Regions from separate parts of the Chromohalobacter sp. 48-RD10 genome, predicted to be linked through region 2. Evidence: predicted binding sites of a transcription regulator. Region 2 holds the regulator's gene; the other holds the start of a gene.

Region 1 (15,227 bases), on a different contig from region 2:
GGGAACGGCGTGCGGCAGGTGTCCTTATTGGGACGCTTATCTTGAATGTGTCGATGGCATCGCATGTCGCGATGGCGGCGCCAGATAGCGAATCGCAGACACTTGAGCCCGTCACTGTGACGGGCGCGCCCTTGCCGGGTAATCCGTTATTGCAGGCGGCCGATGTCGATGTGGTTGACTCCGGTGAGATGGAAGCCAAGGGCGCCACTAACATCGGTGAGGCGCTCGAGTCGCAGGCAGGGATTAACTCGATCAGCACTGGTAATAGTGTGGGTAAACCGGTGATCCGTGGTCTCTCCGGCGAGCGGATCAAGATGCTCAACAATGGCATCGGGGTCGATCACCAACAATATGGTGTGCGCCACATGCCGACGACCGATACGTTCCTGCTGGACCGCGTCGAGGTGGTACGCGGGGCGTCGAGCGTGCTCTATGGTTCGAGCGCCTTAGGCGGCGCCATCAATATGCTCTCTTCGGAAATCGCCTGGGATACGCCTGTCCAAGGGGAAACGCTCACGCGTTACTCCAGTAATAATGGCCAGTGGGACACCGGTATCAAGGCGACGGGCGGAAATGGTCGGTTGGGTTATTCGCTGGGCCTCATTCGTCGTGACGGTGGCAATATCCAGACCCCCAACGAGGCGACGCATTTTCCACCGCCGCCCTCAAAGGGATTGCGTGATGCCCCTGCGTATACGGGTGAGCTCGACGACACCGACTTCAACCAAGTCAACGGGGAGCTAGCGCTGGGCTTTCGGGATGACGACGGCGGTACTTGGACGGCACGTTATTCCCGCTTCAATGATGAACATAACTTCTTGCTGCCGCCGCCGGCTGGGCAGTTACCTCCCTCGGCAGGTGCGGAAGGCGTCGGGCAGTACATCGAAAACCAGCAACTCGAGCTTTCCGGCGAGAAGCGAGTTGATGGGATAACTTGGAAGCCGCAACTCGTCTGGCAGAATAACCGGCGTCGCTCCAACGCAGGTGGACGTTCGCGCGCGGACGGTTTCGATGACACCATCGATGTCGAGTTCGATCAGTACACTGCACGCCTTGAAGGACAGCACGGGCCCTTTGCTGGATTGGATGGTGGTACGGTGGGCGTCGAATACACGCACAAGGATCAAGTATCACGTGGCACGACGCAGCTGTCGCCCGGTGGCACGGTCGACAATGTGGCTGCTTTCGCCTTCGAGGAAAAGCGGTTCGGGGATCTCTTGCTGCAGGCGGGGCTGCGTTATGACCATCATCGAATCGAGGGGAAGGCGTCCAAGACGGCTAACCCTTCCCAGAACGTCACCGATGCTGAGAGCCAAAGCTACGATGTCGTGACCGGTTCACTGGGCGGTCTCTATTCATTTACCGATAATCTCTCTCTGGCAGCCAACGCGGGACGTGGATTTCGCGCGCCCAGCCTTTTTGAGCTGTATGTTGCCGGCAAGCATGGGGGAGTAGCCGCTTTTCAGCGTGGCAACCCTGATCTCGATCCAGAGACCTCGCTCAACACCGATCTCTCGCTGCGCTGGGCATCGAGCACGACACGCGCCAATGCAACCGTTTATCGCAACGTGATCGACGATTATATTTTTCCCCGTGATATCGGCGAGTCACGGGGAGGATCGCCGGTCTTCGCTTACGCTCAGACCGACGCCATACTGCGCGGCGTGGAGTTGTCCATCGAGCAGGATGTCACGCGTCAGCTGACGCTCTCAGCGGCGGCGGAAACCGTTAACGGTGAACGGCGTGACAATGGTGACGATTTGCCCTTGTTGCCCGCCGACAACATGCGTGTCGGTGCTCGTTTCGCGCCACAAGGGGAAGGGTGGGCGCGTAATCCGTATACATCCTTGACGGTTCGTCGCTACGCCTCGAAGGATGCAGCGCCCGGTGAACCCTTCAGCCAGTTCGACGATGCCCCCTTTGGCAGTGCTTCGACCGATGGTTACACCCTGGTCGATCTCGGCGCGGGGATCGCGCCACGTGTTGGCGGGCAAGTGCTCCATCTGGATCTTGCTGTCCATAACCTCTTTGATGAGGATTATCGTGGATTTCTCGATACTTATAAGGGCTACGCGCTCTCCCCAGGGCGCGACATCCGCCTGACCGCACGTCTGGATTTTGGGGTCTGAGGGCGTTATAGACTTGCATGCAAAAGGTCAGCGGCGTGCGGGGTTGTAGGCGTGTGGCAGGCCCGTGAGTGTGATGCACGCGCTGCTTTAAAGTTGCCCCAAAAGATAGTCGTATAAACGTCCCGTGCTGCTGGCAACGGGTTGCGTGATCGGGAAGCGTGGCAATGCCAACGGGTCGTCGCGGTGCGAGAGCCAGCCGGCATGGCTATGCAGGGCTTCCTGAACGCCACAGCGCTGGGCCAGTTGTCGTACACGGAGCGAAGCTTCCGGCTGTGGATAGGCGAAATAAGACAATGGGTCGCGGCATAGCACGCTGAGTTGGCGACGCGATTGGCGAATTTGCCATTGGATCTGACGATCGTCGAGCGTCTCTAACGGTGTGGCGGCGACGCCGCGCGTGCCGAAACGCACCAGGCCGTTGCTCTCCAAGCGGCGCACGCTGAACGGGTCGAGCGTTTGGGGGGCGATATCGAGCTCGGTACCCAGCGCCGAACCGAGCCGCGCTAGCGTCAATGGGGCGGCCTGCTGCGCGAGTTGCTCGAGATAGTCGTGCACGGCGCTGCTGTAAGCGGTATTAGGGTGGTTGGGTCGTGGCGGTGGCAGCGGGAGCCCGGCATCGCCGAGACATTCGCGAACGCGCATGGGCTGGAGACCGTCCCAGAGGATGTCGCCGAGGGCCATCCGCCAATCGCCTTGTGAACGGCCTGAATCGCCTGTATTCAGAAACATGCTGGCCGGCAATGCCAGGCGCTCGAGTTGCCGTAGCGCGACCTCCGCAGTGTCGCGCCAGCCGCCGTCGAAGGTCAGCGCGATGCGTGGCACCGGGTCGCGATGCAAACGGCGGGTGCTGGCCAGAGAAACGATCTGAGCGTGATCGGTGAGGTGGTCGAGCAGCCGTCGAAAGCTTTCTGGGCCGAGGCAATAGGGCGCCCGGTGGGGCAGGCGTGCGGCGGCTTCGTCGGACAGTACGCGCTGTATGACCAGGATCGCACTGCGTCCGCGAAGCGGCTCGTTCAGGCTGCGTCGCCAGTGCCCGCGCAGGCGCTGCACTACGTCATGGGCAAGGCTGAGATGACTCATGGCGTGTCCCTCCGCACTTCTGGTTGCTCGATGTGCCAAGCGTTGTTGCCGTGGTGACGTCCTGTCGCGAACGGCAAAAATCTCCTTTGGGGCATGATGTTGTGATAGCGGTTACGCTATCTATCAGCATATCTCGTTGTCTCGATTTAGCCAGTCAGCCTTGGTGAATAAATCGACAGAATGTTGCCAGCGTCGCGTCGGTGAGCAGTCGGCCATAGGGCTGTGCACTATTTTGGTTCACATGGGTTGTTCTTTGCACCGAATTGAGGCGCTGGTAATGCTTGTGCACTTATATGTGGCGTACTTAGCGCCAAAGTGGTGCTGGTCGATGCGCCAAGACGGTCTATTTTTTTCTTTATTGATCATGCAGTTATCGCAGGCGCACTCAGATGGCTCAGTGGTTGGCATGCCTTCTGCATTGCAAAACGTAAAGTGCATACCCGTGGGCAGCTACTGGCGGGCGTGCTACAAACGACGCTGAACACGCAAGCAAACGACCCGAGCCGTGAGCTCATAGTGGAGGAAATCATGTCCGAGAAGACCCTCGCCCTGATCGAAGAACACGATATCAAGTGGGTGGATCTGCGCTTTACCGATACCAAGGGCAAGGAGCAGCACGTCACGATTCCGGCCGGCGCCGTCGATGATGAGTTCTTCGAGGATGGCCAGATGTTCGATGGCTCCTCCATTGAAGGCTGGAAGGGGATCAACGAGTCCGACATGATCCTGCGCCCGGAAGATGGCAGCGGTTATCTCGATCCGTTCACCGAAGACGCTACCCTGGTGCTGCGTTGTGACATCATTGAGCCGGCCACCATGCAGGGCTATGAGCGTGATCCGCGCTCCATCGCCAAGCGCGCCGAGGCGTACCTGAAGTCCACTGGCCTGGGTGACACCGCCTTCTTTGGGCCGGAGCCGGAATTCTTCGTCTTCGACGAAGTGCACTGGAACGCCGACATTCAGGGCGCGATGTACAAGATCACGTCCGAGGAAGGCGCCTGGGCGACCGACTCCACCAACGTGGAAGGTGGCAACCTGGGGCACCGTCCGCGCGTCAAGGGCGGTTACTTCCCGGTGCCGCCAGTGGATAGCTTCCACGACATCCGCAGTGCGATGTGCAACACCTTGGAAGCCATTGGTCAGTCGGTCGAAGTGCATCACCACGAAGTGGCCAACGCCGGCCAGAACGAGATCGGCGTCAAGTTCAACACCTTGGTCAAGAAGGCCGACGAAGTTCAGGAAATGAAGTACGTGATCCACAACGTGGCCCACGCGTACGGCAAGACCGCGACCTTCATGCCCAAGCCACTGGTCGGTGACAACGGTTCCGGCATGCACGTGCACCAGTCCTTCTGGAAAGACGGCGCCAACATGTTCGCCGGCGACGAATACGCAGGGCTGTCCGAAACCGCGCTGTATTATATCGGCGGTGTCATCAAGCATGCGCGTGCTCTGAACGCCTTCACCAACGCGTCGACCAACTCTTACAAGCGCCTGGTGCCAGGCTTCGAAGCGCCAGTCATGCTCGCCTACAGCGCGCGTAACCGCAGTGCGTCGATCCGTATTCCGTATACCGCGAGCCCCAAGGGCAAGCGCGTCGAGTGCCGTTTCCCCGACCCGACCGCCAATCCGTACCTGGCATTCTCCGCGCTGCTAATGGCGGGTATCGATGGCATCAAGAACAAGATCCATCCTGGCGACGCGATGGACAAGAACCTCTATGACCTGCCGCCGGAAGAAGGCAAGGCGATCCCCACCGTGGCCGAGAGCCTCGACCAGGCGCTGGAGGCGCTGGATGCCGATCGCACCTTCCTCACCCAGGGTGAGGTGTTCACCGACGAGATGATCGACGCCTACCTCGAGCTCAAGCAGGAAGAGGTCGATCGTCTGCGTATGGCGACGCATCCGGTTGAATTCGACATGTACTACAGCTGCTGATCTCGCACGACAAAACGTGATCACCGCTGACCGAGGCCCCGTCCGATGTGACGGGGTCTTTTAGGTTATGGCGTGTGGTGGCTGAGGCGTGTTGTGGTTGAGTAAAAAAGGTGCGCTAGACTGAGCGTTCGGTATAGGCACTAGGAGAAGGGCATGCGCCAAGGGTGGGCCACCGCGACATGGTTGAAAGGCGCTTGGGCGCTACTCATGGCTGGGGCATTGGGTGTGTCTGCGGCACAGGCGACGCCGGTCTATCGCAGCGTCGATGCGCAAGGCAACGTGACCTTTTCCGACCGCCCGGTAGGAGAGAAGGTGGACGTCGGTACGGTGAACACGATACCTGGCCAGCCGCGCGAGACCAACGATCGCCAGGCGCCGCCGGACGCAGCGATCGAGGCGGAAGCGGATGCCGCATCGTCATTCACCGCTTATCAGCGTCTCACCATTGCGGCCCCTGGCAACGAAGCGACCCTGCCCACTGGCGCGGCGGGCGATACCAAGGTGCGCGTGGCGGTCACTCCCGAACTGCGCGAGACGGATAAGCTGCGCATTGTTCTCGATGGTGAGGTGAGCGGTCCGGCCCGGCATGCGACCACCTTCTCAGTCACCGAACTAGTGCGTGGGGAGCACACCTTGCGCGCTGAAGTCGTCGATTCCGAAGGACGTGTGCGCCAACGTAGTGCTCCGGTCACGCTTTATGTACAACGTGCCAGCGTGTACTTACCCGCCAATCCCAACAATCCCCGCAATACCGGTGGCAGCGGCAGCCAGTGAACTGCTTTGGCGCCTGGCGCTGTATGCCTTCCCCTTTTTGCACTATTTTGGTGCGTAACAGGCTCATGTGCCGATGACTGCACTGCCCTATGCCGGGCGGCGACAGACTGGCGTGCTTCTTGCACTGATAACGTACATGGACGATGGATAATGGATGGGTCATGCCAGAATCTCCTTTGCCACAACATTCGGTCGAACCACTGCATTCGGTTGAACCCAAGCGTTTGCTGGAACACCTGACGACAGCAGTGGTGCTGCTCGATGGCGCCCTGCATGTGCGCTGGATGAATCCGGCCGCCGAGTCTTTGCTGGCGACCAGCCGATTGCGTGTCATGGGCCAGCGGCTGGAAAGCCTGGCGGGCGTCGAGGGCAGTGTCGAGGAGGTGTTGCTCAAGGCGCGTGATGAACTGCATCCCTTCACCCAGCGCGAAGCATCGCTGGCGTTGCCATCGGGCGATTCGGCGACGGTGGACTTCACCGTCACGCCGTTGTCCGCCGATGAACTGCTGATCGAGATCGAGCCACGCGACCGGCTGTTGCGCATTTCCCGTGAGGAGGCGCTGATCGCGCGCCAGGAGACCATCAAGGTGCTCACCCGTGGGCTGGCACACGAGGTCAAGAATCCGCTGGGCGGCATTCGTGGCGCGGCGCAGTTGCTCGAGCGCGACCTGCCCGATCCGCAGCTTGCCGAGTTCACGCGGGTCATCGTCGAGGAGGCGGACCGCCTGCGCGATCTGGTCGATCGTATGCTGGGGCCCAACAGTATGAGCCGCCACGAGCCGCTCAACATTCACAAGGTGCTCGAGCGCGTGCGGACCTTGCTGGAGGCCGAGCATCCGCGCATCGACTACGTGCGCGATTATGACCCCAGCCTGCCGGAGCTGGACGGCGACGAAGCGCAACTGATTCAGGCGGTGCTCAACGTCGCCCGCAATGCCGTCCAGGCGATGGAGGAGCATGGCATCGACGGCCCACGCCTGACCCTGCGCACGCGGGCGCGGCGACAGTTCACACTGGGCGCCGAGCGTCACCGTCTGGTCTGCGAGCTAGGCATCCTCGATAACGGCCCCGGCATCCCTGAGACGCTGCGCGAGACGCTGTTCTATCCCATGGTCTCGGGGCGGGCCGAGAGCAGTGGCCTGGGCCTTTCCATCGCGCAATCGATCCTGCATCAGCACCAGGGCTTGATCGAGTGCGACTCGGTGCCCGGGTGTACCGAATTCCGCTTATTGATTCCGCTTGAGAGCCACCATTGAGGCTCGGGAGGCCCTATGACTGACGCTGCACGTATTGTGATCGTCGACGATGACCGCGCCATTCGCTGGGTGCTGGAGCGCGCGCTGGCTCAGCCGGATCTCGAGGTGCAAAGCTTCGAGCGTGCCGATACCGCGCTGGAACAGATCCTGCGTCAACCGCCCGATGTGCTGCTGACCGATATCCGTATGCCGGGACTCGACGGGCTGGACCTGATGGCGCGCATTCGCGAAAGCCACCCGGATCTGCCAGTGATCGTGATGACCGCGCATTCCGATCTCGACAGTGCCGTGGCGTCGTATCAAGGTGGCGCCTTCGAGTACCTGCCCAAGCCGTTCGACGTCGACGAGGCTCTGGCGTTGGTACGCCGTGGCGTGGCGCATGCCCGCGAGCGGCGTGCGCCAGCGGCGGTGCCGGAAGGCCTGTCGGCGGAGATCATCGGTGAGGCGCCGGCGATGCAGGAGGTCTTCCGCGCCATCGGGCGGCTTTCGCAATCGCATATCACGGTGATGATCAACGGCGAATCGGGGACCGGCAAGGAACGTGTCGCCCAGGCGTTGCATCAGCACAGCCCACGGCATGGCGGGCCCTTCATCGCGCTTAACATGGCGGCGATTCCCAAGGATCTGATGGAATCCGAACTCTTCGGCCATGAAAAGGGCGCTTTCACCGGGGCGACCTCGCAGCGTCGCGGGCGCTTCGAGCAGTCCGATGGCGGTACGCTATTCCTCGACGAGATCGGCGACATGCCCGCCGAGACCCAGACCCGTTTGTTGCGCGTGCTGGCGGATGGTGAGTTCTACCGGGTCGGCGGCCATACGCCGGTCAAGGTCGACGTGCGCATCATCGCCGCGACCCACCAGCACCTGGAGCGCCTGGTCGAGGATGGCCGCTTCCGTGAGGATCTGTTTCACCGCCTCAACGTGATTCGTATCCATCTACCGCGCCTCTCTGAGCGGCGTGAGGACATTCCACGCTTGGCGCAGCACTTTCTGGCCGAGGCCGCCAAGGAGCTCGCCACCGAGCCCAAGGTGCTGACCCAGGAAGCCGAGCAGCACCTCACGCAGCTGCCCTGGCCGGGCAACGTGCGCCAGCTCGAGAACACCTGTCGCTGGCTGACGGTCATGGCATCGGGACGCGAGGTGCTGGTCGAGGACCTGCCACCGGAGCTGCGCGATATCGAGGGCACCGAAAGTGCCGGCGGCGATTGGCGCGGCGCCTTTCGTGAGTGGGCTGACCGTGCTCTGGCGGCGGGGCATACGCATCTGCTCGAGGAGGCAGTTCCGGATTTCGAGCGTATCCTCATCGAGACCGCGCTCAAGCACACCGGGGGACGCAAGGGCGAGGCCGCCGAGCTGCTCGGCTGGGGTCGCAATACCCTGACGCGCAAACTCAAGGTGCTGCTGCCGGCGTTGGCGGACGAATAGTCCAGGCTGCTCGGCTGGGGCTGCAATACCCGCTCTCGACAAGGGCGGGGTAAGCCCGTGCATCTTGTGGCGCGGCGTAATATCCTTCTCCTCCTAACGTCTAATTCGATATGCTTTCCCGCCGGGTCTGCAAGGTGGCGTGTCCGCGGGAGGCATGTCTCATGCGCCAGCCAAGCTGGCCGTGTTCAATCCGACCGTCGTCCTCTATGCGGGCCTTTCGCCCGCGCGCGGTACGGCCGTCGCGTGACAATAGGAGTCTTGAGTGGCAACCCCCTCGCAACACGATCTACGTAACGACTTCCGCGCCCTGTTGGCGTCCGATCAGTGCTTCTTCACCGCTTCGGTGTTCGACCCGATGTCGGCGCGCATCGCCGCAGACCTGGGCTTCGAGGTGGGCATCCTAGGGGGCTCGGTGGCCTCGCTGCAGGTGCTGGCGGCGCCGGATTTCGCCCTGATCACCTTGAGCGAGTTCGTCGAGCAGGCGACCCGCATCGGCCGCGTGACGCGGCTGCCGGTGATCGCTGACGCCGATCATGGCTATGGCAACGCGCTCAACGTCATGCGCACCATCACCGAACTCGAGCGTGCCGGCGTGGCGGCGTTGACTATCGAGGACACATTGCTACCGGCGCAGCATGGGCATAAGTCCACCGATCTCATCCCGCTCGACGAGGGCGTGGGCAAGATGCGTGCGGCGTTGGAGGCCCGCATCGACCCGGCGATGGCGATCATTGCGCGCACCAATGCCGGTCAGCTCGACGATGACGCTGCCGTCGAGCGTGTGTGCGCCTATCAGGCGGCGGGCGTGGATGCCATCTGCCTGGTGGGCGTGCGTGACTTCGATCATCTCGCGCGTCTGGCCGCGCCGCTGGATATCCCGCTGATGCTGGTCACCTACGGCAATCCTGAACTGCGCGATCGCGAGCGCTTGGCCGCGCTTGGCGTGCGCGTGGTGGTCAACGGCCACGCGGCCTATTTCGCCGCGATCAAGGCGACTTACGACTGCCTGCGCGAGCAGCGTGACATCGCCGCCAGCGAGCTGAGCGCGTCGCAGTTGTCCACGCGTTACTCTACGCTGGACGAGTATCGTGCCTGGGCGCGCGATTATATGGATGTGAAGGAGTAAGCGTTACGCTGACGAGCCACGAGCCACGAGCCACGAGCCACGAGCCACGCGCTACGAGCCACGAGCTACGAACTAGAATGCTGCGAAGCCCGAAGCCTGGACCACTGATAGCCGGAGAGTGCGATGACCGCCATGCAATGGGAGCGCTTGCTCGACCCGATGCGTCTCAACGACAAGCACGGGGGCTCGCGCGAGGAGATCGGGCGCAGTCCGTTCCACAAGGATCACGACCGTATCGTCTTCGCCGGGTCGTTCCGGCGCTTGGGGCGCAAGACCCAGGTGCACCCGCTGACCGACAACGATCATATCCACACGCGTTTGACGCATTCGTTGGAGGTGGGCTGCGTGGGGCGCTCGCTAGGCATGATCGTTGGCGAGCAGTTGCGCGAGCGGCTACCGGACTGGATTACGCCCGCCGACTTGGGGGTCATCGTGCAGGCGGCTTGCTTAGGGCACGACATCGGCAATCCGCCGTTCGGGCATGCCGGCGAATACGCCATTCGCGACTGGTTCAAGCGTGCCGAAGCGGAGGGCAGTGGGCTGTTGACTGAGCTTTCGCCGGCCGAGCGCGAGGACCTGCTGACCTACGAGGGCAATGCCCAAGGGTTTCGCATCGTCACCCAGATCGAGTACAACCAGTTCAATGGCGGCATGCGCCTGACCGCCGCCACGCTAGGCACGATGCTCAAGTATCCGTGGACGGTGGAGCGTACCTCGCGGGCCGGCAAGTTCGGCTGTTACCAGTCGGAACGCGAGCAATTGGGCGAGGTTGCCGAGCGTCTGGGCTTGTTGCCGTATGGCGAAACCGCCTGGTGCCGGCATCCGCTGGCGTATCTCGTCGAAGCCGCTGACGATATCTGCTATGCACTGCTGGATCTCGAAGACGGCCTGGAGATGGGCATTCTGCGCTACGACGAAGTCGCCGAGGTACTCATTCAGATCGCCGGGGGCGCGCCGTCGGGCTATGACGACATGCACGCCCGGGGCGTGTCCCAGCGTCGGCGTATCGCGGCGTTGCGCGGCGCGGCGATGGAACGTGCAGTGAACGATGTTGCGGCGGTGTTCGTGCAGCATGAAAGTGCGTTGCTGAATGGCACGCTGGAGGGCGACCTGCTTGAGTTGTGTCATCCCGATTTGGGCTGGGGGGTCGGCACGGCCAAGCAGATCGCCCGTGAGCGTATCTTCCAGAACGAACGCAAGGCCAAGCTGGAAATCGGTGCCTATACGACGCTGGGCATTCTCCTCGAGGCCTTCATCGGCGCGGCGTATGAGTTGCATCACAGCGGTGAATCGTCCTTCAAGCACCAGCGCGTACTGGCGTTGATCGGCGAGAACACGCCCCAACCGTCGTGGTCGCTCTACGCCAGCTATCGGCGCATGCTCGACTTCATCGGCGGTATGACCGACCACTACGCCGTCGATCTCGCCCAGGAGATGGGCGGCCGACTGCGCGGCGAGTGACGCATTCGCCACTCGCCATGCGTGGCGGGCTTACGGCGAGACGCTGCGCAGGCGCTCGGCTAGCCAGGCGCGAGTACCGCTGTTGCCTTCGCGCTCGGCGCGTTCGGCCAGTTGCATGGCCAGCTCGATGTCGTCGGCCTTGAGGGCGGCGTTGATCATCCGCCGATAATCGAAGTCGGGTGCGGAGGCATTGTCGCTATCGCCGCTTGACGGGGATGCCTGTTCGTCGCGCGCAGTGGCGGTATGGGTCTCTGTCGCACTGTCGGCGTGCGAGCGCGTGCCGAGAATCGGCGTCAGCAGGCTGCCGCTGGTCTTGCGGGATTCGTTCTCCAGGGTGACGTTGCCGGTGGCGGTGTGCTCGGCGATGGGGTCGGGCCCGGGGGGAAGCGCGAGACCGCGCACGCGGGCATAGACTTTTTCCGCGCTTTCATACTGCGTCGTGCCCTGGCGTGCGGCGTCGTTGCTGTAGACCACTAGGTAGGCGGCATCGGGGCCGGGGGTAATGTCGAAGGTAGCGCCCAGACGCGCACCGGCGAAACCGTTGGGGCTGAGGTAGTCGAATTTATCGCTGGCGACGCGCTGCGTGGGCTGAAAATCCTCATCGAGAACCAGCACCGTGGGGGCGAAAACCTGATCATTGGCGATGGTGCTGGTGAGCTTGAACGTCAGCGGCTCGCGCGTGCGTGGCAACTCGAACGCTTGGAAGTAGCTGGCCCCATCCGCGAAACGGTGCATCGGGGCCTGTGTGTCGAGCGTCAATGACTGTGACTCGCCGACCGCCAATGACTGATAAGGCAAGGCGGCAAGCGTACTGCAGCAGTCCGTGGCGCGCTCGAGCGCTTGCTGACTTTGCTCCGCCGGCGCCACGGATGTGTCGTCGTGGGGAACCAGCGAGGCACAGCCGGCCAGGCTGGTGAGGGCCAGTCCTGAAAGCAGGATGGCCAGATGGCGTTGTGGCATACGATGAACTCCCGAATGCGAAAAACGGCCCCGTCGCCGATGCGACGGAGCCTCAAGGATCGATACAGCTAACTAGCGTGTCGACGGTCGCTGTTGTGACCGCCGAGCGATCAACTGCCCCACCAGACCTCCATCTGGGCACCGAAGGTCAGGCCGTCGGTGTCGTTGAAGTCGACATTGTTGGGGCCGGCGCCAGCGTCCAATGCGTGTGCCTTGTGATAATCATCCTCATCATTTCGTTGTTGCTGGTAAGCATCGCCGTTCCACTTGGCATAGGTGGCGAACAAGCGAATGGTGGGACGCACCATGGCGCCGCGCCCGGCCGACCACTGCTGAGCGAGGGTCAGCTTGGTGACGTGATGATCGCCGTCGTCATAGCCGACGTCGCTTTGCGGCTCGATATGATCGTAACCGAGCTCTACGGCAGTGCTCATGATGTCGTTCCAGTAATACACCGGACGCACGCCGGCCGAGAACCACTTGCGGCCTGAGTCGTCATCCATATTCTTGTCTTCGTAGATAGCGGTGTAGAGCATGTCGAGCTTGTCCGGCACCAGCCAGACCTGGCCCCAGTCGAGCACGCGCCACATGTCGCCTTCCTGCTCGAGACTGCCCGAGCTCCGGCCGACGGCGTTGCCGTCACTGGTGATGATGCCGTCGGTGGCGTACTGCAGTGCCACGGTGTTGGAGCCACCGAACCAGTTCGACTGGGTATGCTCGATGGTGCCCATCCAGCCCTTGTCACCCTCGTCGTAGTCGACATCTGTCTCGTCGTCGTAATAGTCCTTCTTCCAGTCCGGTGTGGAGGCGCGGCCGTAGTCGACGCCTAGTTGCAGCGAGCCGCCGGGATTGGTGGGAATGTCCGTCAAGCGCACATCGATAGTGTCGTCGGAGAGCCGCTGGTTATCATCAGGTAGGTTGTCGCTATCCGAGCCAGAGCTTCTCACCCAGGCGAGGCTCAGGTTGCCGATCCCCATATCGATATCTGAGATACCCACGCCCGGGCCGGAAAGATCCCAGTAGTAGTAGTCGTTCATATGGATGTCGTGGCGCTTGTAGAAGCGCTTACCGGCCCACAGCGTAGAGCCCTCGGGCAGACCGCTGACGGCGTTGGTGCCGGTGACGTACATCTCGCGCAGGGCGATGTTGTTGCCGTCGTCCTTGAGCGATTCGTCGTCGTTGGCCTGCGAGGTGACGTAGGCGACGCGGCTGGCGAAGTCGAAACTCGTGCCTTACTGATCGAAAAGGTTGGCGCCCAGGCCCAGCTCGGCATAGGTTTCGCACTCGTTACCCAGGCGGTACTTGGCCGGCGCCCCTGCCGCCTTGAAGCAGGTCTGGCTGCCGCCGCCGGCGGTGGAACCGATCCCCGAACGCGCGTAGCCGAAGAAATTGGGGTTGATGTCGGCATGGGCCAGGGCCGGCATGACGCAGGAAGCGCCGATCAGGGCCGCGAGCAGTGGTCTGCGTGTGAACTGGCGTGAGTCTCTCATGAGATTTCCCTTGTAATGTTATTGGTCATGGTGACGTTGGATCGTCTAGTTGTTTGTGAAATGCGGTGGTTCGTGCGCGTCGCTCAGCGAGCCTAGAGGCTCGACGCCGAGGTCGTTGCGCGGGAGTATCGAGACCTCCTGAACGGTGAGTGAACGAGGTGGGCGTGTTCTGGCCCACGCGAAGCGGGTGCGCAGTGGTGTGTCGAAGGTATCGGCATGAGGTCCCCTTGTTGTTCTCGAAACGTTGTTGGTCTCGAAGCGCCGTTATGTTCTAGGCGCGATGGCTGAATGATGCCTGCGTCATTTACGACATTATTAGCATTATGTAGTAAGTTTTCATTTTGACTATGGTATAAACGCCACTAAAGTTTAATCTCTAAACTTAGTCATGAGCCCAAGCGCTGACTTATCAAGGAAATGGCGTTTTTTCGGCGTTTTTAGCTCTAACCGGCCAGTTAGTTCGTTCGATGTTTGGCTAATGGTGTTGAAAAGTTACAAAAAAAGAAGCGTTTGACTGGCAAACGCCGCGAAGCGGACTTTCCGGTAACGCTTCCCGGAAGCCTGTTATTTAGACGGTTAATTGGGGCACATGGGGATGGGCGCGTGAGCGAGTTTACCTGGCTGGATAGCGTCGTCTCGGTGGTGTACATCCTGCTCGTGGCGCTGATCGGCGCGCCAGGATGGGGCTTCGAAGCGGCTAGCTTCATGCTGTGGGCGCAGTCGCTCTCGCAGGTGCACGAGGATGATGTGCCGACTGCGTCACTGCGCTTGGCTGCGGCGTCTCCGTTCTCGGCGGTCGCGGTGACGCGATGATGGTTCTGGGAACGCATGATGGCACGACAGCATTGGCGAGTGACGCTGCGCGAGGTATCGCCGCGTGCGGTGATTCTTGCCCGTGCTCAAGAGTGCAGTGCTATGGGAACTGGGACAGTTGGCCGGAGCGCGCCAAAGCGACGCCTCGGCCTGAGCTGTTCAGGTAGTATCGCGAGAGGGGGTGCCGCGAGATTCGCCACGCTTCATCCGCTGATCGAGTGCCTGCACCACGCGCTGGTGTGTGTCGTCGCTCATGGGCTTGAGCGGGGTGCCGTCGAGTAGGGCGGCAAGCCCTTCGCCGTTGACGACCATCAATCCGTTGGGGGCTTGCTCGATCTCTATCTCCCAGCCGGGCAGGACCAGCACGCCTTGTACGGCGATATCGCCCAGGGAGTGACGAGCCAGCCATTGGCGGCACCAGCTCGCGGCCATCCGTGTGTGCGCCAGGGATTGACGTTCGCGCCAGCCGGGAAAGCGTAGGCGTTGCCCGGCCACTACCACCTGGGTACGGGCCTCGCCCATGATATCCAATGGTGGAGTACGGGCGCTTACCTCGACCACGAATATGCCATGCGGGGTCACTACGACATGGTCGATGGCGTCGCTGTCGGTGGGCACATCGTGGAACACGAAGTAGGGGTGCGCTTCCGGGCGGATCAGGCGCTCCAGCTCCTGACCCACGGCCAGCTCGCAGGCCAGGCCCAGCTTGAGGCGACGAATGCGCTGCACGTCACGAATCAAGCGAAAGCACAGCACCAATGCCAGCAAGGTGGTC
Region 2 (15,227 bases):
CCCTGACCGGGGAAAAGACCGGTTTTGCCTACTCCAATCAGATCAGTCCCGATGCGCTGGCCGATACCGGGCGTATTGCAGCGGGTATCGCGCGAAGCGGCCAACGCTTGCCGCCTCAGGCGGTTCAGGCTGCCACGCCTACGCGCCGCTACGCCGATGTCGATCCGCTGGCGGGGCTGTCCGCCGAGGATAAAATCGCCATGCTCAAGACGGCGGATCGTGTGGCCCGTGCCGCCGATCCGTGTATCACGCAAGTCAGTGCCTCTCTGTCGGGCGTCTATGAAGTGGTGATGGTGCGCGCCAGCGATGGCACGCTAGCAGCCGATATTCGCCCCTTGGTACGCTTCAACGTCAGCGTCATCGCCGTGCGTGACGGGCGTCGTGAGCGGGGTAGCGCAGGCGGTGGCGGTCGTTACTCGATGGCGCGCTTGCGCGACGAAAACGTCGCAGAACGCTTTGCCAAGGAGGCGGTGCGTCAGGCGAAGGTCAATCTGGAGGCGGTCGATGCCCCGGCCGGCCAAATGCCGGTGGTGTTGGGCAACGGCTGGCCCGGCATTCTGCTGCACGAGGCGGTGGGGCATGGCCTCGAGGGAGACTTCAACCGCAAGGGCAGCTCGGCTTTCGCGGGGCGTATTGGTGAACGTGTGGCCGCGCCCGGTGTCACGGTCGTCGACGACGGGACGCTATCCGACCGGCGCGGATCGCTTTCCGTCGACGATGAAGGGACGCCGACGCAACGCAACACGCTGATCGAGGACGGTATCCTCAAGGGCTATATGCAGGACAAGCTCAACGCACGCTTGATGGGCATGGCGCCCACTGGTAATGCGCGTCGCGAGTCCTATGCACACGCCACCATGCCGCGCATGACCAATACTTGCATGATGGCCGGCCAAGATGATCCCGAGGACATCGTCAAAAGCGTCAAGCGGGGCATCTATGCGGTGAGCTTCGGCGGCGGCCAGGTCGATATCACCTCGGGACGTTTCGTGTTCTCCGCCTCCGAGGCTTATTTGATCGAGGACGGCAAGATCACCGCACCGGTCAAGGGTGCGACCTTGATCGGCAACGGGCCAGAGGTCATGCAGCAGGTGTCGATGATCGGGCACGATCTCGATCTGGATACCGGTATCGGTGTCTGCGGCAAGGAAGGTCAGGGGGTGCCGGTCGGCGTGGGCCAGCCGACACTCAAGATCGACGAACTCACCGTCGGCGGGACGCAGTCCTGAGGTAAGGGAGAAGAAGTAAGCAATAAGAGGGAAGAAGGAAGAACGAGGAGCAAGCCAGGATATGTGGTTTCCTTTCATCTTCCAGGCGCGAAGCGCCGGTCTTCCTTCTTTGAGGCACGGAGTGCCAATCTTACATTTCGGCGGTTTCGCGAATTAGTTTGAACAGTTTGCGGGCATTCTTCGGCGGTTTTTCGCGCTGGCGCTCGCTTCTAGCATTGCGAGTGAGTTGCCGCAGCGTCTGTCGGTCGACCTCGGGGTATTCGGCGATGAAGGCCTCCAGCGCGTCGGTGCTGTCGTCCTCGATGAGCCGGTTGCGCCAATGCTCGAGACGATGGAAGGCGTTATCGCGCTGTAACTTTTCCTGTTCGATGGCGTCGAACGTTGCCTGAATGGCCGTAAGGTCTTCGCGGCGCATGACCTTGCCTACATACTGCATGTGGCGACGACGGCCTTCGTGGGAGCGGATGCGCGAGGTTTCCTCGACCGCGACGCGCATGTCGTCGGAAAGCGGCAGGCGTGCGCGCTGGGCATCGCTCATGGCGATGATGCGTTCACCCAGCGCTTGCAGGGCTTTCATCTCGTGCTTGCGCTGGGTCTTGCTGGGGCGTCCCGCCTCTTCATCGTGCGGGTCGGGGAGATCGATCGACATTGCATTACCATCATGCTTCGGGGATGACCGTGCAGTATATCAGGCTTCCTCGACAATCCTACCGAGCCCTTGAGCAGTGTCTCGGGCCTTATGAGTACAGGAGTAGACCATGAGCCAGGCCTTCGATGCCGTAGAGCAGCAAGCACGCTTGGAGGCACGCGTCGCGCAGGCCTTGGAATGGGCCAAGCGATTGGGCGCCGATGCGTGTGAAGTGGGCGCCAGCGTGGACCAAGGAATCGAGGTCGGTGTACGCCTGGGCGACGTGGAAAACGTCGAGCTATCCCGCGATCAAGGGATCGCGGTGACCGTGTACGTGGGGCAGCGCAAGGGCAGCGTGTCGACATCCGACGCGAGCGATGAATCCTTGCGTGCGGTGGTCGAGAAAGCGTTGGATATTGCGCGCTATACAGCGGAAGACCCGGCCTCGGGCTTGGCCGATGCTTCACTGATGGCGACGGAATTGCCGGATCTCGGCGTCCATTATCCTTGGCCGTTGAGCACCGACGATGCCATCGAACTGGCACTTGCTTGCGAGTCCGCCGGTCGCGGGGTCGAGGGTATCGCCAACTCCGAGGGGGCGAGCCTATCCAGTGGTGAAGGCGTGCGCGTTTATGGCAATAGCCATGGATTTCTGGGGAGCCAGCGCGGAAGCCACCACTCGCTGTCGTGCATGCTCATCGCCGGTCAGGGAGCGGACATGCAGCGCGATTACGACTATACCTCGGTACGCAATCCAGCGGACTTGGAGTCGCCCGAGGCGGTGGGTCGACGTGCTGCCGAGAAGACGTTGGCCCGTTTGGGGGCAGCCTCACCAGCGACAGGTCGAATGCCGGTGCTCTTTGCGCCCGAGCTTGCCAGCGGTTTGGTGGGTAGTTTCATGGGCGCCATCGCCGGAGGCGCCTTGTATCGCGAGGCATCCTTCCTGTGTGGTCAGTTGGGTGAGACTATCTTCCCCGAGTGGTTCACGCTGTGTGAACGGCCTCGTGAATATGGCGCCATGGCGAGTACGGCCTTCGATAATGATGGCGTCGCCACGCGCGACAACGTGTTCATCGACCAGGGACGCTTGGCGAGTTACATGCTTTCGGCATACAGTGCGCGGCGCTTGGAAATGACCACGACCGGCAATGCCGGTGGCGCGCGCAATCTGCGTATCGAGGCGCCTCTAGTTTCGCGGGATGAATTGCTCGCGCGGATGGGGCGTGGCGTACTCGTTACCGAATTGATGGGGCAAGGGGTCAATGGCGTGACCGGCGATTATTCACGCGGTGCGTCGGGCTTCTGGGTCGAGGATGGCAAGATTCAGCATCCCGTCGAGGAATTCACCATTGCCGGCAACTTGCGCGATATGTTCGCCAATATCCAAGGCGTAGGCAGCGATACCGATACGCGCGGCAGTGTGCATACCGGGAGCTGGTTGATCGGCGACATGATGGTGGCGGGCGAGTAAAAAGCTCGGTGACGCGGTGCCTCAGCGCCGCGTCTCAATAAAACGCTGTGGCCAGTCCCAGAAACGCGACGAAGCCGACCACATCAGTAATCGTCGTCAAGAGCACGCCTCCCGAGAGCGCTGGGTCAATCTTCAGGCGCTTGAGCAGCACGGGAATCACGGTGCCGGCCAGTGCGGCGACGGTCAGGTTGATGACCATCGACAAGGCGATGATGCCGCCGAGTTTGTAGTCGTCGAAGCGCACGATGGCGACCAGGGCCACGATCACGGCCCATAGCACACCGTTCATCATCCCCGAGAGCATTTCGCGGACCAGCAGCCACTGCACGTTGGCGCCGCCGACGTGTCCGAGGGCGATCCCGCGAATCAGCACCGTCAGCGTCTGCGACCCGGCGATACCGCCCATGCTGGAGACGATGGGCATCAACACGGCCAGCGCAGTGATTTGCTGAATGGTCGATTCGAAGATGCCGATGGCAAACGATACGATGGTCGCCGCAATCAGGTTGATGCCTAGCCATACGGCGCGTCGACGCCCGGTACGCCACGCTGGCGCGAAGGTGTCCTCGTCCTCGTCGAGGCCGGCCATGCTCATGACCTGGTGCTCGGCATCCTCGCGAATGACGTCGACCACGTCGTCGATGGTGATTCGGCCCAGCAGGGCGCCGTCGGTGCTCACCACCGGTGCCGAAATGAGATCGAATTTCTCGAACAGGCTGGCGACCTCGGTGTCCGCGGCCGTGGCTTGCACCGAAGCAAAATCGGTGTTCATGACCTCGCGGACCAGGATCGAAGGGTCGGATACCAACAGCAAATTGAGCGGTAGCGTGCCGATCAGTTCGTCGCGGCGGGTGACGACGAGCAGCGTATCGGTGGAGTCGGGCAACTTTTCGTGTCGGCGCAGATAACGCAGCACCACGTCCAGGGTGATATCCGGGCGAATGGTGATGGTGTCGGTGTTCATCAAGCCGCCTGCGGTGTCCTCGGGGTAGGACAGCACGGTCTCGATCCGCTGGCGTTCTTGCGCCTCCATGGCTTGCAGTACTTCGTGAATGACCGTGTTGGGCAAGCGTTGCAGCAAGTCGGCGAGGTCGTCGACGTCGAGTCCTTCGGTCGCCGAGACGAGCTGTTCGGCGTCCATGCGGCTCAGGAATTCGCTCTGGATGTCGTCACCCAGGTATTGCAGCACATCGCCCTGCAATTCGGGGTCGACCAGTTCCCACAGCACATTGCGCTCACGCGGCGGCGTTGATTCAAGCAGATGGGCGACATCGACCGGGGCCAGGCCACGATTGAGCATGCGCCGCGCCTGGTCCAGCGCACCGCTTTCCAAGGCCTCGCTGAGGCGGTCCAGCCGAGGCTGTAATTGCTTGTGATTGGGGCTCATGGGGAATCGGCATCCTTTGTCGATTCTTGGGCGAAGCGTAATTCTAACATCGCTTCGGGCAGGCGCGAACGCTGTTCGCTAATCAAGCATCTTCCTCGAAGCGTGACTCGAACAAGGTGGTGAGGGCCTTGAGTACCTCGTCGGCGTCGTCGCCCTCGGCTTGAATGTCGAGTTCGGTCCCGCAGGGGGCTGCCAGCATGAGCAGTGACATGATGTTGGTGGCATCCGCTTCACGCTGACCATGGAACACACAGACGCGCGCCGCATAAGGTTGGCAGCATTGCACGAGCTTGGTCGCGGCACGTGCGTGGAGGCCGCGCTTGTTGGTGAGTTGCAGCCTACGACGCGGCATCGCCATCCTCCGGCAGTGCGGCTTGCACGCCCAATTCGCGATGGCGTAGGCGCACTCCACTCATTTGTGTCGCAAAATACCGAGCCAGCCCTTCGATCAGGTATACCGAGCGGTGCTGGCCACCGGTGCAGCCGATCGCGACGGTCAAATAACTACGATTGCTGGCAACATAGGCGGGGAGCCAGCGTTCCAACCACTGACGTATATCGTCGGCCATGGCGTGAACGTCGGGGTAGGCTTCGAGAAACGTGACGATTTGAGAATCGCGACCGTCGAAACCGCGTAGCTGAGGGTCCCAGTAAGGGTTGGGCAGGCAGCGCGCATCGAACACCATGTCGGCATCCAGCGGGACGCCGCGTTTGTAGCCGAATGACTCGAACGTCAAGGTCAGGTGTCGGCCGCTATGGCGTGCCACCTGCTCGGCGATGCGGCCACGCAGTTCGTGTACCGACAGGTTGGAGGTGTCGATGACCAGATCGGCGATATCGCGAATCGACGAAAGGTAGGCTTGTTCCTGTTCGATGGCCTCGGCGAGCGTCATTTCACTGGTTCGCGTCAGCGGATGACGACGGCGCGTCGCCGAGTAGCGTTCCAGTAGTATGCGCGAGTCGGCGGTCAAATAAACGACCTGGCACTGAATGCCTCGGGCGCGGATCTCTTCGAGCAGCACCGGGAAGCGTCTCAGGGCATCGGGAAGATTGCGTGCGTCGATACTGACCGCGATATGCGTGCGTGACGGCGGGCCTTCACGTAGCTCATCGATCAGGGGTGCCATGAGACTGGCCGGCAGGTTGTCGATCGCGTAGTAGCCGAGATCCTCGAGTGCTTGGAGGGCAATCGATTTGCCGGAGCCGGAACGGCCGCTGATGATCACGAGCTGCATGAGCGCCCCTTGTGTTGCGCGAGTATCAGTATGCGCGGATGTCAGTTTGCGCTGGTGTCGTGCTGGCGGATGGCCTCGATCAGAGTGTCGTAGAGCTGTCGTTGAGTCTGTGCCTGGCGTAGTTTGGTGCGAATGGCGCTATCGTTCATGATGGCGGCAACCTGGGCAAGCAACGACAGATGGGCATCGTCGGCTTCTTCTGGAACCAGCAGAACGAAGATCAGGTCGACGGGGTCGCCATCGGTGGCATCGAAGTCGATGGGCTCCTGCAGGCGTAGAAAACCGGCAATCGGCTCCTTGCAATGCGGATTGCGCGAATGCGGGATAGCGACACCATTACCGATACCGGTGCTGCCCAATCGTTCGCGGCCGATGAGACGTCCGAACACTTCCTGGCTATCGAGGCTGGGTGTGTTCTGCGCGATGAAGGTGCTGAAAAATTCCAGCACACGCTTCTTGCTCCCCCCGGCAACGCCGAAGAGTGCGCGTTCGGGGGGTAGGATGCTTTCCAATATCATGGCGAATTAACGGGCACCGGCGCCCTGAGCGCGTGCCTGCACCTTTTCCTTGTGTTTGACGAGCTGACGGTCGAGCTTGTCGGTTAGGGCGTCGATAGCGGCGTACATGTCGTCGCTTTGTGTATCGGCGTGCAGGTCCGCGCCTGCGGCATGAAGCGTGCATGCAGCCAGGTGGCGTTCCTTCTCGATGGATAACGTGACCTGGACGGTAGTGATGTTGTCGTAGTGGCGTTCCAGACGCGCGAGCTTTTCATTGACGTAGTCGCGTAGAGCATCGGTCAATTCGATGTGGTGACCGGTGATATTGGCTTGCATGGCACGCTCCTATTCCATCGGTTGGCACTTCGATTGTAACCCTTTTTAGAGCGCTGCATAGCCCTGGATCAAGGCTGGCTAACGAAGACCGCAGCGAGTCTACGCAGCGTGGCCGATACGTGCAAACTGCCCGCGTTCAGGCGAGTCGCTTGCGCTCGCTGGAGGAAGGTATACCCATCGCTTCACGGTACTTGGCGACGGTGCGTCGTGCGACCGGAATGCTGTCCTGAGCCAGGAGGTCGACGAGCTTGCTGTCGGATAGAGGCTTGCGTGGTGGCTCGTCGCCAATCAATTTCTTCAAGCGTGCACGAATTGCCGTGCTGGAATGGGCGTCGGTTTCGCCTTGCCCCCCGACGTGGCTGGAAAAGAAATACTTGAGCTCAAAGACGCCGCGAGGCGTATGAATGAATTTCTGCGTGGTCACGCGGGAGATGGTCGACTCGTGCATGTCTACCGCGTCGGCGATATCTGCCAGGATCAACGGTTTCATGGCTTCCTCGCCGCGTTCGAGGAAGTCGAATTGGCGTGCCATGATCTCTTGGCCCACGCGCAGCAAGGTGTCGTTACGGCTCGAAAGGCTCTTGAGCAGCCATTTGGCTTCTTGTAGATGCTGCTTGAGGAAGGTGTTGTCGTCGCTCTTGTCGGCGCGCTTGATGAGTGCAGCGTAATCCGGTTGGATACGTACGCGGGGCAGGGCCTCGGGATTGAGCTCGATGCGCCAATCCTGTCGGATGCGCCGCGCGATGAGGTCGGGAATGACATAATCGTTGCTGCTGTCCTCGAAGGCGAGGCCGGGGCGCGGGTCGAGGGACCGAATGAGGGCGATGACGTGGTCGAGCTCTTCATCGTCGAGGCGCAAGCGTCGCTTGAGCAACTTGCGGTCGTTGCCTGCGAGAGCTGCGAGGAACTGGCGTACCAGCCGCTTGGCCTGGGTTATCAGCGGCATGTCTTCAGGGAGGGCGCCGAGTTGCAGCAACAGACACTCGCGTAGGTCGCGGGCGCCTACCCCAGTGGGATCGAACTGTTGTACGCGCATCATGACGTGTTCGACATCGCCCACCTTGAGCCCCGAAAGGCCTTGGCCGCGCAAACCGTCAACAAGCTCGTCCAGGGGCAGGGTGAGATAACCGTCGGCCCCCATGGCATCGATCAGGCCTTCGGCAATATCATGTTCGCGCGGCGTCATGTCGGCCATGGCGAGTTGCCAGGCCAGATGGTCGTGAAGACTGGTATGCGCGGTATTGCGCTCTATATCGGGGCCTTCCTCGCTACCGCCACCCCCCGTCAGTGAGGGGCCTGAATCCTGGTAGGTATCACTCCATTCGCTATCCAGCGACAGGTTCTCGGGGATGTCGCTTGCCCAATCATCTTCCTGCTGCGTTTCGCTGACCTCGCGTTCTTCGAAGTCCTCCTCGAGCTCCAGCATAGGATTGGAGTCCAGCGCTTGCTGAATCTCCTGTCGCAAATCCAGCGTTGAAAGCTGCAAGAGCTGAATGGCCTGCTGTAACTGGGGCGTCATCGTCAGCTGCGTGCCGACGCGAAGCTGCAAGGTAGGTTTCATGGACATGGAGAATCGATCGTCGCTTCCTGAAACGGTTCTCGTACGTTATCTCGCGACGACGCTACTTGCAAGAATGAAAGCAACAATCATGCCATTTATATAAGCGTGCAGCGGTTCCAGCAGTTTGCGTTTACAATCTGAACTCATGGCCGAGGTAGACGTCACGCACTTTCTGGTTGGCGAGAATGGCCTCTGCATGTCCTTCGGCGATGATCTGACCGTCGCCGACGATATAGGCGTTGTCACAGATATCCAGGGTTTCGCGTACGTTGTGGTCGGTGATCAAGACACCGATATCACGATCACGCAATTGGCGGATGATGCTCTTTATCTCGCCAACGGAGATCGGGTCGACCCCGGCGAAGGGCTCGTCGAGAAGGATGAAGGCGGGCTCGGTGGCCAGGGCGCGGGCGATCTCGACGCGACGACGTTCGCCCCCGGACAGGCTCATGCCAGGGTTGTCACGAATGTGGGTGACGTGAAACTCCTCCAGGAGGCGCTCGAGCTGTGCCTTGCGCGCGGCCTTGTCGAGATCGCGGCGCGTCTCGAGAATTGCCATGATGTTGTCGGCGACCGAGAGTTTGCGAAAGATCGACGCTTCCTGGGGCAGGTAACCGATACCGGCGCGGGCGCGTTCGTGCATGGCCGCATGTGACAGGTTGCGCTCGTCGATGTGCACGCTGCCGGCATCGGCGCCTACCAGTCCGACAATCATGTAGAACGAGGTAGTCTTGCCGGCGCCATTAGGGCCGAGAAGTCCGACAATGCTGCCCTGACGTATGGTCAGGCTGATGTCATGCACCACGCGGCGGCCCTTGTAGCTCTTGGCGAGGTTGGCGGCACTCAGGGTCTTCATGGGCGTCGGGTCCTACCTAACTGGGGTGAGTGAATCACTAAACACGTCACTGCTCGCTATCGCGGGGCGTCAGCGTCATGCGAACGCGCTGGTCGCCATCGCCGTCATCGTCGGAGCGAGCCTGTACCTGGCGGCGGTCGAGGAAGTATTCGACATAGGCGCCATTGAAGGTATCCCGGGCCTGGTGTAGCTCGGCATTGTCGATGAGTTCCACGCGACGCTGGGCGGCATGATAGATCACCGTATCGCCCCAGCCCTTGGCCACCGGCTCGTCCGGCGCTGGCTTTTGCTCGAGATAGGCGCGTTCGCCACCCCCGCCATGGGCGGTGACCGTGGAGACTTCGCCCTGCGCGTTGCGTTCGATCTTCACGCGCGCGGCCGTCAGTTGCATACTACCTTGCTGCATATCGACATCGCCGGTATAGACCGCGGTGCCGGCGTTGTCGTCGAGATCCAGCTGATCGGCGACGATCTCGATAGGCTGGCTGGCATCGCTATCCAGCGCTAGCGCCGTGTGGCTGGCGAGTCCCAGCGCGGCGCATGCCAGTGCCATCGTCAATGGTCGTGTCATCATGATTCGTCCTCGGCAAGCTGTGGATGGTGGCCTCGCACATCACCGCTCAGACGCGCTTGATTGGTGTCGATCCAGGCGTCGAAGCGATTGCCGCGCACGCGCTGTTCATGCTGCCGCAATACGGCCTCGGTGTCACTCCAGGCGTGGCCCTCGCTGGACTTGTAGTACAGCACGTCGGTGTCGAGACGCCAGCCCTGCTCGGGTTGTACGAGCCGGGCATTCCCGGTCAGGGTGAGTAGATCGCGTTGCGGCCCCAGGCTTCCCTTGTCGCCGGAGATGTCCCACTTACGTCCCGCCTCGTCACGCACCTTGGCCTTCGGTGAGTCGGCGCGAATGACATCGTCGACAGGGGTATGCACGAGGCGCGGCGATTCAAGCGTCTGGTGGGGGGTGCCTTGCGCGTTGAAGCGCGTCATGGTGACGCCTTCTAAGTAGTAATCGGGCTCGCCTGCGTCATCGCTGGGGACCGGGCCAGGAGAAGAAGCATCGCGTTGTTCGACGATGGCCAGGCCGATACCAAGGACCACTAGTATCAGCAATAGCCCCAGCCGTGCCCATTTGCGAGAAGACAGAAAAGTCGGCATGACGCGCTTCATCCTTGGCCATCGAGATAGGGTGCGAGGCAAACGTCCCACCGTCCCTGGCAGCTCAGCAAGGCATCGCAAATTTCACGCACCGCGCCTTGGCCGCCCGAGCGCGCGGGAATCCAGTCGGCGTGCGCACGGACGTAATCCGGCGCATTGTTCACGCTCAGTCCGAGTCCTGCGGCGCGAATCGCGGCCAGGTCGGGCAAATCGTCGCCACAATAGGCGATCTCGTCCAGTGGTAGGCCGAGCTGTTCGCACAGGGTGTTGAGCGCGGCTAGCTTATCCTCGCGACCTTGTACGACGTGTGCGATGCCAAGCGCCTCGGCACGCCGGCTGACCATGGGCGACTCACGCCCGGTGATCAATGCCACTGCGATGCCGCTTTGCTGCAGTAGCTTGATGCCGAGACCGTCGAGAATGTTGAAGCTCTTGGTTTCCTGGCCATCGCTTTGCAAGTGTAGCGTGCCGTCGGTGAGTACGCCGTCCACATCCAGGGCCAGGAGTCGGATGCGGCGTGCCTTGTCGCGCCAATCGTCGGAATATGTCATGGGGCTCCTCAAATGACGCCGCTGACCAATAAGTCGTGCATGTGCAGCGCGCCGATCGGTCGTCCGTCGTCGTCGACCACGGCAAGTGCCGTGATACGATTGTCTTCCATGACCTTGACGGCCTCGGCGGCGAGTAGATCCGGCCGGATTGTCTTGCCGCCATGGGTCATGACGTCATCGACGCGCAGACGGCGAAGGTCGTCGTGTTGGTCGAGCGTGCGCCGCAGGTCGCCATCAGTATAAATGCCGGCTAGATGCCCGGCGTTATCGACCACGCAGGTAAAGCCCAGGCCCTGGCGGGTAATTTCCAGCAGAGCGTCGCGTAGCGGGCTACCCAGTGCGACACGTGGCAGGCGCTCGCCATGATGCATGAGATCTTCGACCTTGAGCAGCAGGCGTCGTCCTAGGCTACCGCCGGGGTGTGACAGGGCGAAGTCTTCGGCGGTGAATCCGCGTGCCTCGAGCAGGGCCACCGCGAGGGCGTCGCCCATGGCCAGCGCAGCGGTCGTCGAGGTGGTCGGCGCGAGGTCGAGCGGGCAAGCCTCACGGGCAACGGCGGTATCCAGATGTGCTTCGGCGTGACGCGATAGGGTCGAGCCGGGACGCCCGGTCATGCTGACCAGTGGGGCGCCCATGCGTTTGAGAAGTGGCAATAGCGCCGTGATCTCGGCCGTCTCGCCCGAGTTGGAGAGGGCCAGGACGACGTCACGGGGTGTGATCATGCCCATGTCGCCGTGGCTGGCCTCGCCGGGGTGGACGAAGAAGGCGGGTGTGCCGGTGCTAGCCAGTGTCGCCGCGATCTTGCGGGCGACGTGCCCGGATTTGCCCATGCCGGTGACGACGACACGTCCTTCGCAGGCTAGAAGCAGGCGACAGGCGTGGTCGAAGGCCTCGTCAAGGCGTTCGATCAAAGCGGCGATGGCCTGCGATTCGAGTGTCAGCGTGCGTCGCGCGCTAGCGCGGTAATCTTGCTCGGTAACAGTGTTCATGGTGGTGATTGTTGCCCTTCGCGGCCTTGGGCTCAAGCCTCGCCGACTTCCGGGGAGCGACGAGCGAATTGAGGCGCTCATTAAACGCACTCGCCGAGATTGTTGCAAGGCGAGGCTGGAGGTGATCGCTAGAGTTAGGATACAATGTTCGATAATTATCGAGACGTGGATGAGCGTTACGTGACTGACACGACCCTGGTCGACGTCGAGGGATTGCATTTTTCGCGGGGCGAGAATGACATCTTTCGTGGCGTCGATCTGCGTATTCCCAAAGGCAAGATTACTGCGGTCATGGGCCCTAGCGGTACGGGCAAGACGACGTTGCTCAAGTTGATCGGTGGTCAGCTAGTGCCGGATGCGGGACGTGTGTGCATCGATGGAGAGGATGTGCATGGCTTGTCTCGCCGTGCGTTGTTTCGGATGCGGCGGCGCATGGGCATGCTGTTCCAGAGCGGCGCGCTGTTTTCGGACCTGAGCGTTTTCGAGAACGTGGCCTTCCCACTGCGCGTGCATACCGACCTGCCGGAGGCCATGGTACGCGATATCGTGCTGATGAAGCTTCAGGCGGTGGGCTTGCGCGGTGCGCACGACTTGCCGCCGGCGGAGCTGTCCGGCGGCATGGCTCGGCGCGTGGCGCTAGCGCGTGCGGTGGCGCTCGATCCCGAACTGGTGCTTTACGACGAGCCTTTCGTCGGCCAGGACCCGATTTCAATGGGCGTTCTGGTGCAACTGATCAAGACGGTCAATCAAGCGTTGGGGCTTACTGCGGTCATCGTCTCGCACGATATCAAGGAGACGCTTTCCATCGCCGATTACGTGTATATCATCGCCGACGGCCAGGTCATGGCCCATGGCACGCCGCAAACGCTGGATGTCAATCGCGATGCGCGCGTCAAGCAGTTCGTTCATGGCGAGCCCGATGGCCCAGTACCATTTCATTACCCGGCGCCCGATTTTTATCGCGATATCCTGGCCACCAAGGGGGAGCGTCCATGATTCGTCCTATCGCGTCGCTGGGTCGGGGGACGCTCGATGCGCTGAGTGCCTTGGGCCGGGCGGCGATGTTCCTGGCGCAATCGGTGTTGGGCATTCCTTCTCGAGAAGGATGGCACCTGTGGCTGCGTCAGATGCATTTCATCGGTGTCATGTCGTTGGCGATCGTGCTGGTATCGGGACTCTTCATTGGCATGGTGCTGGGTCTGCAGGGCTACACCATCCTGGTCGATTTTGGCGCCGAGGATGCGTTGGGGCAGATGGTGGCGCTGTCGCTGCTGCGTGAACTCGCGCCGGTGGTGGCGGCGTTACTGTTCGCGGGGCGCGCAGGGTCGGCGCTGACGGCCGAGATCGGGCTCATGAAAGCGACCGAACAGCTGACCAGCATGGAAATGATCGGGGTCGACCCGCTGCGGCGCATCGTGGCACCACGCCTCTGGGCAGGGTTTATCTCGATGCCGTTGCTGACCGTGGGCTTCAGCGTGGTCGGCATCTGGGGCGGCTATCTGGTCGGCGTGCAGTGGCTGGGCGTGTTCGATGGCTCCTACTGGAGCAATATGCAAAGCAGTGTCGCGTTCGTCGACGACATTCTCAACGGCATGCTCAAGAGCGTGGTGTTCGGTCTCGTCGTTACATGGATTGCGGTGTTTCAGGGATATGACCTGATCCCGACGTCGGAAGGCATCTCGCGGGCGACGACCCGCACGGTAGTCTATTCGTCCCTGGCGGTGCTCGGATTGGATTTCGTGCTGACCGCGCTGATGTTTGGAGAACTTGGATGAAGCGCAGCAAGATGATGGAGTTCGGCGTGGGGCTGTTCGTCCTGGCCGGGATTCTGGGCATGGTGTTTCTTGGCTTGCGAGTCAGTGGCATCAGCCTTGGCGTACCGCAGGATACATTCACGCTGCAGGCCAATTTCGCCAATATTGGCGGACTCAAGTCAGGCTCCAGGGTTGCCATGGCAGGCGTGACCATCGGGCGCGTCAGCGACGTCGAGCTCGATACCGAATGGCTCGATGCCCGCGTGACCATGGAGCTGGACGAGGATCTCGAGGGCAAGATCTCACGCGACAGTACGGCGTCGATTCTCACCTCGGGGTTATTGGGTGAGCAATATGTCGGCCTGAGCGTGGGGGGCGATCCTGAGATGCTCGAAGAAGGCGACACCATCCGCGATACACAGCAAGCGCTGGTACTGGAACAATTGATTCAGCAGTTCGTGTCGAACATGACAAGCGAATGAGCCAAGGAGGTTCCCATGACATCAAGGCAATTCACTCCCCGGCGCTCCAGTCTTTGCGCACTACTGCTGTCGGTCCTATGGTGCGTGGCATTGACGGCGCAGGCCCAGCAAGCCCCCCAGCAGTTGATCGAAGACAACGTGGCCGCGTTGATGCAAAAACTGGATGGGCGCAAGGATTATTACGCCTCGCATGAAGGCGAGCTCGAGTCGCTGGTCGATGACAGCCTCGATGATGTGGCCGATTTTCGCTATATCGGTGCCAGCGTCATGGGCCGATATTTCAGTAATGCCTCGCCGGAGCAGCGCTCGCGTTTTGTTAAAACGTTTCGCAAGACGCTGATCGAGACGTATGCCAAAGGGCTGGTGACATTCGATTACCGTGACATTCGGGTGCTCGATCATGATAGCGAGCGGCGCTACGAGGATCAGGCTAGCGTCGATATGGAAGTAGTCTCCACCAATGGTGATGTCTATCCCGTGGTGTATACGTTGCACCAGCGTGACGGCGAGTGGCGCGTGATCAATGTCATCGTCAACGGCATCAATCTTGGACTGACGTTTCGCAACCAATTCGATCAGGCCATGCGCGACAATAATCGCGATATCGATGCGGTCATCGATGGTTGGGCGCCGGACGTCGCTACCGATGAGCTCGAAAAAGGCGGTGACGACAACCAATGAATGTCTTGCTCGAGCGTGACGATGCCCGGCTCGAAGTAAGCGACGAGCGTATTCTGAGGGTCGACGGCGAGGCGGATTTCGACAGCGCCGCCTCGCTGGCGGCCAAGGGGCAGGAGTGGTTGCAAAGCTTGCCGCGCGATGCCGAGGTCGAGTTCGATCTGACCGGCGTGAGCTGTGCCAGCAGTGCCGTGCTCAGTGTCCTGCTCGAATGGCTGCGTTGCGCGCAGGCGCATGGCGTGCATATCGTTCATGTGGCCCTATCGCGGCCCTTGGCACGGTTGACGGCCATGGCGGGATTGGATCCCTTGCTTCCCAGTGACGAGACACGGGTGGCTTCGGAAACGTTATGACAACACGGAGCGTCGCCTCCCGGTATTCTGCGTGCAAGCGGGCGTCGCCAACGGCGCCCGTT

Evidence for each region. Region 2 encodes sigma-54, which starts transcription at its own class of promoters, with help from an activator protein. Its sites were predicted from a motif close to TGGCACNNNNNTTGCTNT; they were not measured.
Region 1: the regulator sigma-54 is predicted to act here: its motif matches at 6,030-6,047, upstream of glnL (nitrogen regulation protein NR(II)).

Annotation. Positions count from the first base shown of each region.
Region 1 is NZ_JARANX010000021.1:8,526-23,752, reverse strand. Features, by position in the region: gene OP496_RS14680 (TonB-dependent receptor) at 54-2,129, shown strand; gene OP496_RS14675 (polysaccharide deacetylase family protein) at 2,217-3,209, opposite strand; gene glnA (glutamate--ammonia ligase) at 3,738-5,147, shown strand; gene OP496_RS14665 (DUF4124 domain-containing protein) at 5,301-5,921, shown strand; gene glnL (nitrogen regulation protein NR(II)) at 6,083-7,177, shown strand; gene ntrC (nitrogen regulation protein NR(I)) at 7,193-8,602, shown strand; gene OP496_RS14650 (oxaloacetate decarboxylase) at 8,865-9,728, shown strand; gene OP496_RS14645 (deoxyguanosinetriphosphate triphosphohydrolase) at 9,852-11,189, shown strand; gene OP496_RS14640 (MalM family protein) at 11,220-12,149, opposite strand; partial or broken gene OP496_RS14635 (maltoporin) at 12,260-13,573, opposite strand; gene OP496_RS14630 (hypothetical protein) at 14,243-14,452, shown strand; gene OP496_RS14625 (nuclease-related domain-containing protein) at 14,612-15,227, opposite strand, start outside.
Region 2 is NZ_JARANX010000002.1:382,473-397,699, reverse strand. Features, by position in the region: gene tldD (metalloprotease TldD) at 1-1,229, shown strand, start outside; gene yjgA (ribosome biogenesis factor YjgA) at 1,360-1,878, opposite strand; gene pmbA (metalloprotease PmbA) at 1,988-3,328, shown strand; gene mgtE (magnesium transporter) at 3,363-4,715, opposite strand; gene OP496_RS04765 (HPr family phosphocarrier protein) at 4,798-5,067, opposite strand; gene rapZ (RNase adapter RapZ) at 5,054-5,950, opposite strand; gene ptsN (PTS IIA-like nitrogen regulatory protein PtsN) at 5,992-6,468, opposite strand; gene raiA (ribosome-associated translation inhibitor RaiA) at 6,475-6,783, opposite strand; gene OP496_RS04745 (RNA polymerase factor sigma-54) at 6,920-8,350, opposite strand; gene lptB (LPS export ABC transporter ATP-binding protein) at 8,475-9,200, opposite strand; gene lptA (lipopolysaccharide transport periplasmic protein LptA) at 9,247-9,774, opposite strand; gene lptC (LPS export ABC transporter periplasmic protein LptC) at 9,771-10,358, opposite strand; gene OP496_RS04725 (HAD hydrolase family protein) at 10,367-10,909, opposite strand; gene OP496_RS04720 (KpsF/GutQ family sugar-phosphate isomerase) at 10,918-11,898, opposite strand; gene OP496_RS04715 (ATP-binding cassette domain-containing protein) at 12,079-12,894, shown strand; gene mlaE (lipid asymmetry maintenance ABC transporter permease subunit MlaE) at 12,891-13,673, shown strand; gene mlaD (outer membrane lipid asymmetry maintenance protein MlaD) at 13,670-14,134, shown strand; gene OP496_RS04700 (ABC transporter substrate-binding protein) at 14,150-14,815, shown strand; gene OP496_RS04695 (STAS domain-containing protein) at 14,812-15,165, shown strand.